2 linked regions of the Pseudoduganella albidiflava genome follow. The protein of the gene in region 2 interacts with the protein of the main gene of each other region in a pairwise test. Links are inferred from orthologs where the notes say so. Each region holds a gene or a part of one and is shown on either strand. Other genes may lie near its edges.

Region 1 (4,410 bases), 2.9 Mb from region 2 along the record:
GTCGGCCGTGGGCAGCAGCCGGGCCAGTTCGCGCAAGTCCATCGAATATCCGGTGGCGGGACGGGCGCGCCCGAATGCCTCGCCCACGTGATCGTAGCGGCCGCCGCGCGCCACGGCGTTCGGCAGGCCCGGCACGTAGAGCGCGAACGTGGCACCGCTCTCATACTGGTAGCCGCGCAGGTCGGCCAGGTCGATCGCCACTTCGGCGCGGCCGATGGCCGATGCCGCCAGCGCCGCCAGTTCGGCCAGTGCCTTGGCGATGCCCGGCAGGTCGGGCAGCGCGTGCTTCGCGGTGGCCAGCACATCCACGTCGCCATACAGGTTCGGCAGGGCCAGCAGGGCATCGCGCGTGGCAGGCGCGTAGCCTTCTGTCAGCTCGCGCAGTCCTGGCACATCCTTGGCGCGCAGCAGCTGCACGATGGCATCGTGGTCGCGCTGCGCGGCGGCATCCTGCTCGAGGATCGCGCGCAGCACGCCAACGTGGGCCAGGTCCAGGCGCACCCCGGTGAAGCCGGCCATCTCCAGCGAGGCCAGGGCCAGCTCCTGGATTTCGGCATCCGCTTCCAGGCCGGCATGGCCATAGATCTCGGCGCCGATCTGCAGTGGCTCGCGGGTGGCATGCAGGCCCGAAGGACGGGTATGCAGCACCGGGCCGGCGTAGCACAGGCGGGTGACGGAAGCGCGGTTCAGCAGGTGGGCGTCGATGCGGGCGACCTGGGTGGTCATGTCCGCGCGCAGGCCCAGCATGCGGCCGCTGATCTGGTCGACCAGCTTGAAGGTACGCAGGTCGGTATCCTGGCCGGCGCCGGTCATCAGCGACTCGACGTATTCCAGCAGCGGCGGCATCACGAGTTCGTAGCCGTAGCGGCGGAAGTTATCCAGCATCAGGCGGCGCAGCTCCTCGATCTTGCGCGCCTCGGACGGCAGCACGTCCGCGATATGTTCGGGCAAAAGCCAATTCGGCATGGGAAAACCGGTTTGTTGAAAAACGTTCAATCGGCACGACGCGCAAGCGGATGGCGCAGGCCGAACCGCATATTTTACGCGAAAACGTGGCTAAACAGGTAAAACTCTGGCGACCGAGCCATTCCAGGGGCAGCGCATTTGCAAAACAACGAACCCTAAAGGCAAAAAACTGGGGTCAGACCCGGTGGGTCTGACCCCTGCTTGTGCACTTGGGGTTTTGCCTCGACAGCGCAGTGCCGGGCTTATTTACCAGCCGAACCGCTCCCCTTGAAGTACTTGAAGAACTCGGAGTTCGGGTCCACCAGCATCACGTCGGCCTTGGTCCTGAACGACGAACGGTAGGCTTCCAGGCTGCGGTAGAACTTGTAGAACTCGGGATTGCGGCCGAATGCCTCGGCATAGATCGCGCTGGCTTTCGCATCGCCTTCGCCGCGCACCTTCTCGGCCTCGCGATACGCTTCGGCCAGGATCACGGCGCGCTGCTTGTCGGCATCGGCACGGATCTTTTCCGAATCGGCCGCACCGGTCGAGCGCAGCTCGTTGGCCACGCGCAGGCGCTCGGCCTTCATCCGTTCGTACACCGAGTTGTTGATCTGCTCGACATAGTCGACGCGCTTCAGCCGCACGTCCAGGATCTGCACGCCGATCTGCTTCGCTTCATTCTCCACCTTGGCGCGCAAGCCTTCCATCACCTTGCCGCGCTGGCCCGAGATCACTTCGCGCACGGTGCGCTTGGTGATTTCCTCGTTCAGCGCCGCCTTGACGATCTGCGCCATGCGGTTGCCCGCCCGCCCTTCGTCGCCGCCGAAGCGGACGAAGTACAGGCGCGGGTCGACGATGCGCCACTTGACGAACGAATCGACCAGGATGTTCATCTTCTCGGCCGTGATGAAGCGGTCCGCTTCCGGCGAATCGAGCGTCTGGATACGCTTGTCCAGGTAGATCACGTTCTGGAACGGCGGCGGCAGCTTGAAGTGCAGGCCCGGCTCGCGGATCACCTGCTTGACTTCACCCAGCGCGAACACGATGGCGAACTTGCGCTGGTCCACCACGAACACGGTGGACGACAGCAGCATCAGCGCGATGAACGCGGTGACGACGAGAGTAACGATACGGTTCATTAACGGCCCTCCCGGCTACGGGACGATTCACGCGCGCGGTTCTGGTCGCCGCTATAGGGTTGATCGGGCTGCGGCAGCAGCACGGCGGTCGGCGGCGGCGCCGTCACGTTGGCGCGCTGCGCCTCGGTGGCCGCCACTTGCGCGATCAGCTTGTCCAGCGGCAGGTACAGCAGGTTGCTGCCGGCCTTCGCATCGACCATGACCTTGCTGGTATTGGCGAAGATCTGCTGCATCGTATCGAGGTACATGCGGTCGCGCGTCACGCCCGGCGCCTTCTGGTACTCGACCAGTACGGACTTGAAGCGGTCGGCGTTACCAGAAGCGTTTTCCACCACCATCGAGCGGTAGGCTTCCGCCTCCTGCAGCAGGCGGAACGCGGCGCCGCGCGCCGTCGGCACGACCTGGTTCGCGTAGGCCGCACCTTCGTTCTTCAGGCGTTCGCGGTCCTGGCCGGCCTTGACGGCGTCGTCGAACGCGGTCTGCACCTGCTCCGGCGGCTGCACGCCCTGCATCGTCACGTTGGTGACCAGCGCACCGGACGCGTAGCGGTCGAGGATATCCTGCATCAGCCGCTGCGTGTCGTAGGCCACCTTCTCGCGGCCTTCGTACAGCACGTAGTCCATCTTGCTGCGGCCGACGATCTCGCGGATCGCCGTTTCAGCCACCTGGCGCACGGTATCTTCCGCGTCGCGGTTGTTGTACAGCCAGGCCACCGGATCGCTCAGCTGGTATTGCACGGCGAACTGGATGTCGATGATGTTTTCATCATCGGTCAGCATCAGCGATTCGCGCGCCTGCTTGTTGCGGGTGTTGCCGCGATAGCCCACTTCCACCGTGCGCACCTGCGACACGTTGACGGTTTCGTTGGCCTGGAACGGATACGGCCAGCGCCAGTTGAAGCCGGCCGGGGTTTCATGGCTGAAGCGGCCGAAGGTGGTGACGATACCCTTCTGGCCTTCCTGCACGATGAAGGCGCCGCTGGCCAGCCAGACCAGCAGGGCGATCACCGCGACGGCACCGATGGTCACGCCGGCACCTTTCAGTTCGCCGCCGCCATTGCCACCGCCGCCGCCTCCGCCGTTGTTGTTGCGGTTCTTGTTGCCGAACAGGCCATTCAGGCGCTGGTTGAAGTCGCGCCACAGCTGGTCGAGGTCCGGCGGTCCGTCGCCGGGCTTCTTGCCTTCCTGGGCCTGCCTGTTGTTATCCTTGTCCTGGCCCCAGCGGGGGTCGTTCAGGGACAGCTTCAGGCCTAATCTTTTCGCTAGTGAGGAAAGAGGCATGTTTTAGACATCGGTGAATGTGGAAATGGCATCGGGTGGCGTGTCGTCCTTCGGACGCAGGTTCGCTTCCCGTTGTACCTGGGCTGTCTCGGTAATGGCCGCGCGCAGAAGATCGAGACCTTCGCCCGTGCGGGCACTGATGAATACGCGTGAAATCTTATCATGTTCATCACGTTCCACCGCCGGCTCCAGGCCGGCCGCGTCGATCTTGTTCCAGACCAGGATCTGGGGAATATGGTCGGCGCCGATTTCGCGCAGCACGGCATTGACTTCCTCGATCTGCTCCATCCGCACCGGGCTGGCGCCATCGACGACATGCAGCAGCACGTCGGCATGGATGGTTTCCTCCAGCGTGGCGCGGAAGGCGGCCACCAGCTGGTGGGGCAGTTCGCGCACGAAGCCGACCGTATCGGAAATCACGACATTGCCGGCATCCTCGCCCATGTACACGCGCCGCGAGGTGGTGTCGAGCGTGGCGAACAGCTGGTCGGCCACGTACACGCCGGCCTTGGTCAGCGCATTGAACAGCGTCGACTTGCCGGCATTGGTATAGCCGACCAGCGACACCGAGAAGGCATTGTTGCGGCCGCGCGAACGGCGCTGCGTTTCATGCTGCTTGCGCAGTTTCGCCAGCCGCGCGCGCAGCATCCGCACCCGTTCGCCGATCAGCCGGCGGTCGGTTTCCAGCTGGGTTTCACCGGGGCCGCGCAGGCCGATACCGCCCTTCTGGCGCTCCAGGTGAGTCCAGCCGCGGATCAGCCGCGTGGACAGGTGCTGCAACTGCGCCAGCTCGACCTGCAGCTTGCCCTCGTGGCTCTGGGCACGCTGGGCGAAGATATCGAGGATCAGGCTGGTGCGGTCCAGCACGCGGACGTTCAGGCGCTTTTCCAGGTTGCGCTGCTGCGCAGGCGACAGCGCATGGTTGAAGATGACGATCTCCAGCCCGTGATCCTGCACCGCATGGCCGATCTCGTCGGCCTTGCCGCTACCGACGAAATAGGCGGCATCGGGGCTGGATCGCTTGCCGGTGACGGTCGTGATGG
Region 2 (5,279 bases):
GCCCGGTCGCGCTTCGGCATGCTGCATGGCATTTCCAGCGTGATCTACCTGGTGCAGAGCTTCCTGGCGGGCTGGCTTATCCTGAAGCAATAGTTTCCAGAAAAATGGGGACGTACCCCATTTTTCAAGAAACAATGCTAATAAAACATGGTCTGGCTTCCATCGTCAGGCTCCCGCTGAAAATAGGCACGGCCCCCGTTTTCCAGGCACTGTTTGCTCACGACTTCAGGCAATAAAAAAGCGGGCATTGCCCGCTTTGGTGGTGGTCAGGCTGCTCAGCCGACGTTTTTCTTGGTGCTGGTCTGGCGCTTCTTGGCACGCTTGATGGTGCCGCCTTCGGTGACGCGCTCGTTGCCCTTCAGCATGACCTTGCTGACGGAGGGCTTCTTGGTGCCGCTGGCACTGGGCTTGACGATGGTGACCATGCGCATGCCCTTGCCGGTTTTCGCGGTACGGGTCTTCTCGGCTTCCTTCTTTGGACGGTACAGCACGAGCAGTTTGCCGATGTGCTGGACCGGAGCGGCTTCCAGCTGTTCGCAGATGGTTTCGTACATTTCGATGCGGGCTTCGCGGTCGTCGCCAAAGACACGGACCTTGATCAGGCCGTGGGAATCCAGTCCCAGCTCGATTTCCTTCATCACGGCCTCGGACAGGCCGGCTTCCCCAATGAGGACGATGGGCTTGAGCGCGTGGGCTTCTGCGCGCAGGGCGCTGCGCTCAACAGGGGTCAGATTCAACATAATGGTTTATAGGTAGTTCTCTTAAAGGCAGTATTCTACGCGAATGGCAAAGAACAAATTAAACAAAAACTGGTTGCACGACCATATTAACGACCCGTACGTGAAGGCGGCCCAGAAGGATGGCTACCGTGCGCGCGCCGCCTACAAGCTCAAGGAGATCGACGAGGACGAGAAGCTGGTCAAGCCGGGCCAGGTGATCGTCGACCTGGGCTGCACGCCCGGCAGCTGGGGCCAGTACGTGCGGCGCAAGCTGGCCGGCAAGGAGGGCGGCGGCATCAACGGCACCATCATCGGCCTCGATATCCTGCCGATGGAACCGATTGCCGACATGCATTTCATCCAGGGTGATTTCCGCGAGCAGGACAGTGTCGACCAGCTGGCCGACCTGCTGCAGGGCCGCAAGGTCGACCTGGTATTGTCGGACATGGCACCCAACCTGTCCGGCATCGCCTCGGCGGATGCGGCGAGGATGGAAGACCTGATCGACCTGGCGATCGAGTTTTCGCAATTGCACCTGAAACCGGGCGGGGCATTGCTGGTGAAATGTTTCAAGGACATGGGTTTTTCGCAGATCGTCGAAAAATTCCGCCACGAGTTCAAGACCGTCGCGCAGAAAAAGCCGAAAGCCAGCCGCGATAAATCTTCGGAAATCTTTCTGCTCGGGCGCGGCCTGAAGCACCCGGCGCAAAACTGACCGGCGGCGATTTCGCCATGTCCGGCGCGCTGCATGCCCAAAACACGCGAAATATTGCGCGGTGGGCTTGTAATTCACGCCGAAAGCCGCACATCGAGCGCGGGCGGCATGATTTGTGCGCCGTCCGGGCCGCGCCCTCGCTGATTCCGGGCCGGCCTCGATGTTTTGATACGTGCGCGGCTGGATTCGCGCACCTTTAGGCCGCCTTGTAGCACGCTTTGGCCTAATGCGGGTAAAATCGAATTTCTGCTACAGGTAACAGGTGCGCGAGCATCCAAGGAGTTTTCGTGAATAACATGTTTTCCAAATCCGCCATCTGGGTTGTCGTAGCCCTGTTGTTGTTCATGCTGTTCAAGCAATTCGACAACCACAGCATCTCCGGCGGCAGCAAGACCATCGCGTATTCCGACCTGCTGGATGAGATCAAGGCGAAGCGCATCAAGGACCTCGTCATCGAGGGCAGCACCATCACCGCGACGAAAACGGACGATACGCGCGTGCGCACCACGTCCACCTACCTCGATCGCGGCCTGATCGGCGACCTGCGCGACAACGGCGTGCGTTTCGACGTTCGTCCGCCGGAAGAACCTTCGTTCCTGCAGCAAGTGTTCGTATCGTGGTTCCCGATGCTGCTGCTGATCGGTGTGTGGATCTTCTTCATGCGACAGATGCAGGGCGGCGGCAAGGGCGGGGCATTCTCGTTCGGCAAGTCGAAGGCACGCATGCTCGATGAAACCAACAACACCGTCACGTTCTCCGACGTGGCCGGCTGCGACGAAGCCAAGGAAGAAGTGACGGAGATCGTCGACTTCCTGCGCGATCCGACCAAGTTCCAGAAACTGGGCGGCCGTATACCCCGCGGCGTGCTGATGGTGGGCCCTCCGGGTACCGGTAAAACGCTGCTGGCCCGTGCGATCGCCGGCGAAGCGAAAGTGCCGTTCTTCTCGATCTCCGGTTCCGACTTCGTTGAAATGTTCGTCGGCGTGGGCGCGTCCCGCGTGCGCGACATGTTCGAGAATGCCAAGAAACACTCGCCGTGCATCATCTTCATCGACGAGATCGATGCGGTCGGCCGTCACCGCGGCGCCGGCATGGGCGGCGGCAACGACGAGCGCGAACAGACGCTGAACCAGCTGCTGGTCGAGATGGATGGCTTCGAGGCATCGTCCGGTGTCATCGTGATCGCCGCCACCAACCGTGCCGACGTGCTCGACAAGGCGCTGCTGCGTCCGGGCCGTTTCGACCGCCAGGTATCGGTGGGCTTGCCGGACATCCGCGGCCGCGAGCAGATCTTGAACGTGCACATGCGCAAGGTGCCGATCAGCACCGACGTGAAGGCCGACATCCTGGCCCGCGGCACCCCGGGCTTCTCCGGCGCCGACCTGGCCAACCTGGTCAACGAAGCAGCGTTGTTCGCCGCACGCCGCAGCAAGCGCCTGGTGGACATGGCCGATTTCGAGGACGCCAAGGACAAGATCTTCATGGGTCCGGAACGCAAGTCGATGGTGATCCGCGAAGAGGAACGCCGCAATACGGCCTACCACGAGTCCGGCCACGCCGTCGTCGCGAAGCTGCTGCCGAAGGCCGATCCGGTGCACAAGGTCACCATCATGCCGCGCGGCTGGGCCCTGGGCCTGACCTGGCAGCTGCCTGAACATGACCGGATTTCGGGCTACAAGGACAAGATGCTGGAAGAAATCTCGATCCTGTTCGGCGGCCGTATCGCCGAGGAACTGTTCGTTGGCCAGATGTCCACCGGCGCGTCGAACGACTTCCAGCGCGCCACCAAGCTGGCCCGCTCGATGGTCACGAAGTTCGGCATGTCCGACTCGCTGGGCGTGATGGTCTACGAGGACGAGGCGAACGAAGGCTTCCTGGGCGGCAGCAACAAGACGATTTCGGAAGCCACGCAGCAGAAGGTCGATGCCGAGATCCGCGCGATCCTCGACACGCAGTACGCGCTGGCGCGCAAGTTGCTGGATGAGAACCGCGACAAGGTCGAGGCGATGACGAAGGCACTGCTCGACTGGGAAACCATCGACGCGGACCAGATCAACGACATCATGGCCGGCAACGAGCCGCGCCCGCCGAAGGCCGGCGTCACGATCCGCAAGCAGCCGAACGGCGACGGTCCGTCGTCGCCTTCGCCGAACGCCACCGCGCCGGCATAATACCGCCGCCGATGCCGTGACCAAAGGGTGAGGAGCGATCCTCGCCCTTTGTTTTTCCGCCGTATTTTCCATCCATGCTTTTTCACCCGTACTTTCCACCAGTACTTTTTCAGCGGTCGCTTCCCGCCCGTCGCTACCCAGCCTTCTCTTCCAGCAGCGTATGACTCACATCCCCTTTGGCCATCATCGCCTGCCTGCCGGCAGGGCCCTCGTGATGGGCATCCTGAACGTCACCCCCGATTCGTTTTCCGATGGCGGCAAGTTTGCCGCGCTTGACTATGCCCTGTCGCATGCCGAGCAGATGGTCCGTGATGGCGTCGACATCATCGATGTCGGCGGCGAATCGACGCGCCCCGGTGCGCCCGTGGTGCCGGCGGAAGAAGAGATGCGCCGCGTGCTGCCCGTGCTGTATGCGCTGCGCGACTGCGGAACCCCGATCTCGCTCGATACCTACAAACCGGCGCTGATGAAGGAAGCCGTGCTGGCCGGCGTGGACATGATCAACGACATCAATGCCTTCCGCGCGCCGGGCGCGATCGAGGCCGTGCGCGACAGCGACTGCGCGCTCTGTATCATGCACATGCTTGACAAACCTGCAACAATGCAGGATAAACCTGCCTATGAGGATGTCGTCCTGGAAGTGACCGCATTCCTGCGTGAACGGATCGGCGCGCTGACGGCCGCCGGTATTGACCGGCGTCGACTCTGGATCGATCCAGGGTTTGGTTTCGGCAAGACCGTCGAGCATAATTATGCCTTGCTCAAGGCTGGCAGGCGCCTCATCGGCGAACTCGGCGTCCCGCTGCTGGCGGGTCTGTCCCGCAAATCGATGATCGGTGCCGTGACCGGCAAGCCCGTCGAAGGGCGTCTGGCCGGCAGCATCGGCGGCGCGCTGGCTGCCGTGGCCCACGGTGCCGGCATCGTCCGCGTGCACGACGTCGCCGAGACGGTCGACGCATTGAAGGTATGGTACGCAGCGCATGGCAACTGAACGCCAGCTAAATGAACACTAACTGAAGAGAACAACATGGCACGTAAATATTTCGGGACCGATGGTGTCCGTGGCCTGGTCGGCGAAGCGCCGATCACGCCGGATTTCGTGATGCGCCTGGGCTATGCCGCAGGCAAGGTGCTGGCGCGCACGGTGATCGGCGGCGCCGCCCGCCCCACCGTCCTGATCGGCAAGGACACGCGCATTTCCGGCTATATGCTGGAAGCGGCGCTGGAAGCAGGCTTCGCGGCCGCAGGCGTGGACGTGATGCTGGCCGGTCCGATGCCTACCCCCGCCATCGCCTACCTGACGCGCGCGCTGCGGCTGTCGGCCGGTGTCGTGATTTCGGCGTCGCACAATCCGTTCCAGGACAACGGCATCAAGTTCTTTTCCGAGCAGGGCACCAAGCTGCCCGATTCCGTCGAACTGGCCATCGAGGCGCAGCTCGACCAGCCGATGGCTTGCGTCCCGTCCGAAAAACTGGGCCGCGCCAAGCGCCTGGAAGATGCCCAGGGCCGCTATATCGAATTCTGCAAGAGCACCTTCCCGAACGAGCTGGACCTGCGCGGCTTGAAGATCGTCGTCGACAGCGCCCACGGCGCCGCCTACAACATCGCGCCGCACGTGTTCCATGAACTGGGCGCCGAGGTGATCTCGATCGGTAACAAGCCGGACGGCTTCAA

The links. Proteins that work in one complex are often made in the same cells at the same time.
Region 1: the proteins of ftsH (region 2) and hflC interact in binary tests that used the Escherichia coli proteins (3 or more experiments, as listed by UniProt). The link is inferred for Pseudoduganella albidiflava from one-to-one orthologs.

The regions. Positions count from the first base shown.
Region 1 is NZ_CP036401.1:1,441,578-1,445,987, reverse strand. What follows is about bases 149-3,147. They hold hflC (protease modulator HflC), read right to left. Parts: upstream 2,088-3,147; coding sequence 1,209-2,087; downstream 149-1,208. Other genes in these bases: hflK (FtsH protease activity modulator HflK), read right to left, coding at 2,087-3,147; EYF70_RS06155 (ATP phosphoribosyltransferase regulatory subunit), read right to left, coding at 149-966. Also shown: more of EYF70_RS06155, read right to left, coding at 1-148; more of hflK, read right to left, coding at 3,148-3,367; GTPase HflX, read right to left, coding at 3,371-4,410.
Region 2 is NZ_CP036401.1:4,298,740-4,304,018, reverse strand. The notes cover bases 1,232-4,163. They hold ftsH (ATP-dependent zinc metalloprotease FtsH), read left to right. Parts: upstream 1,232-1,721; coding sequence 1,722-3,605; downstream 3,606-4,163. Other genes in these bases: folP (dihydropteroate synthase), read left to right, coding at 3,766-4,163; EYF70_RS17690 (RlmE family RNA methyltransferase), read left to right, coding at 1,232-1,434. In the rest of the region: EYF70_RS17700 (DUF4149 domain-containing protein), read left to right, coding at 1-93; ribosome assembly RNA-binding protein YhbY, read right to left, coding at 276-740; more of EYF70_RS17690, read left to right, coding at 784-1,231; more of folP, read left to right, coding at 4,164-4,596; glmM (phosphoglucosamine mutase), read left to right, coding at 4,633-5,279. UniProt on the Escherichia coli protein: Acts as a processive, ATP-dependent zinc metallopeptidase for both cytoplasmic and membrane proteins. Plays a role in the quality control of integral membrane proteins.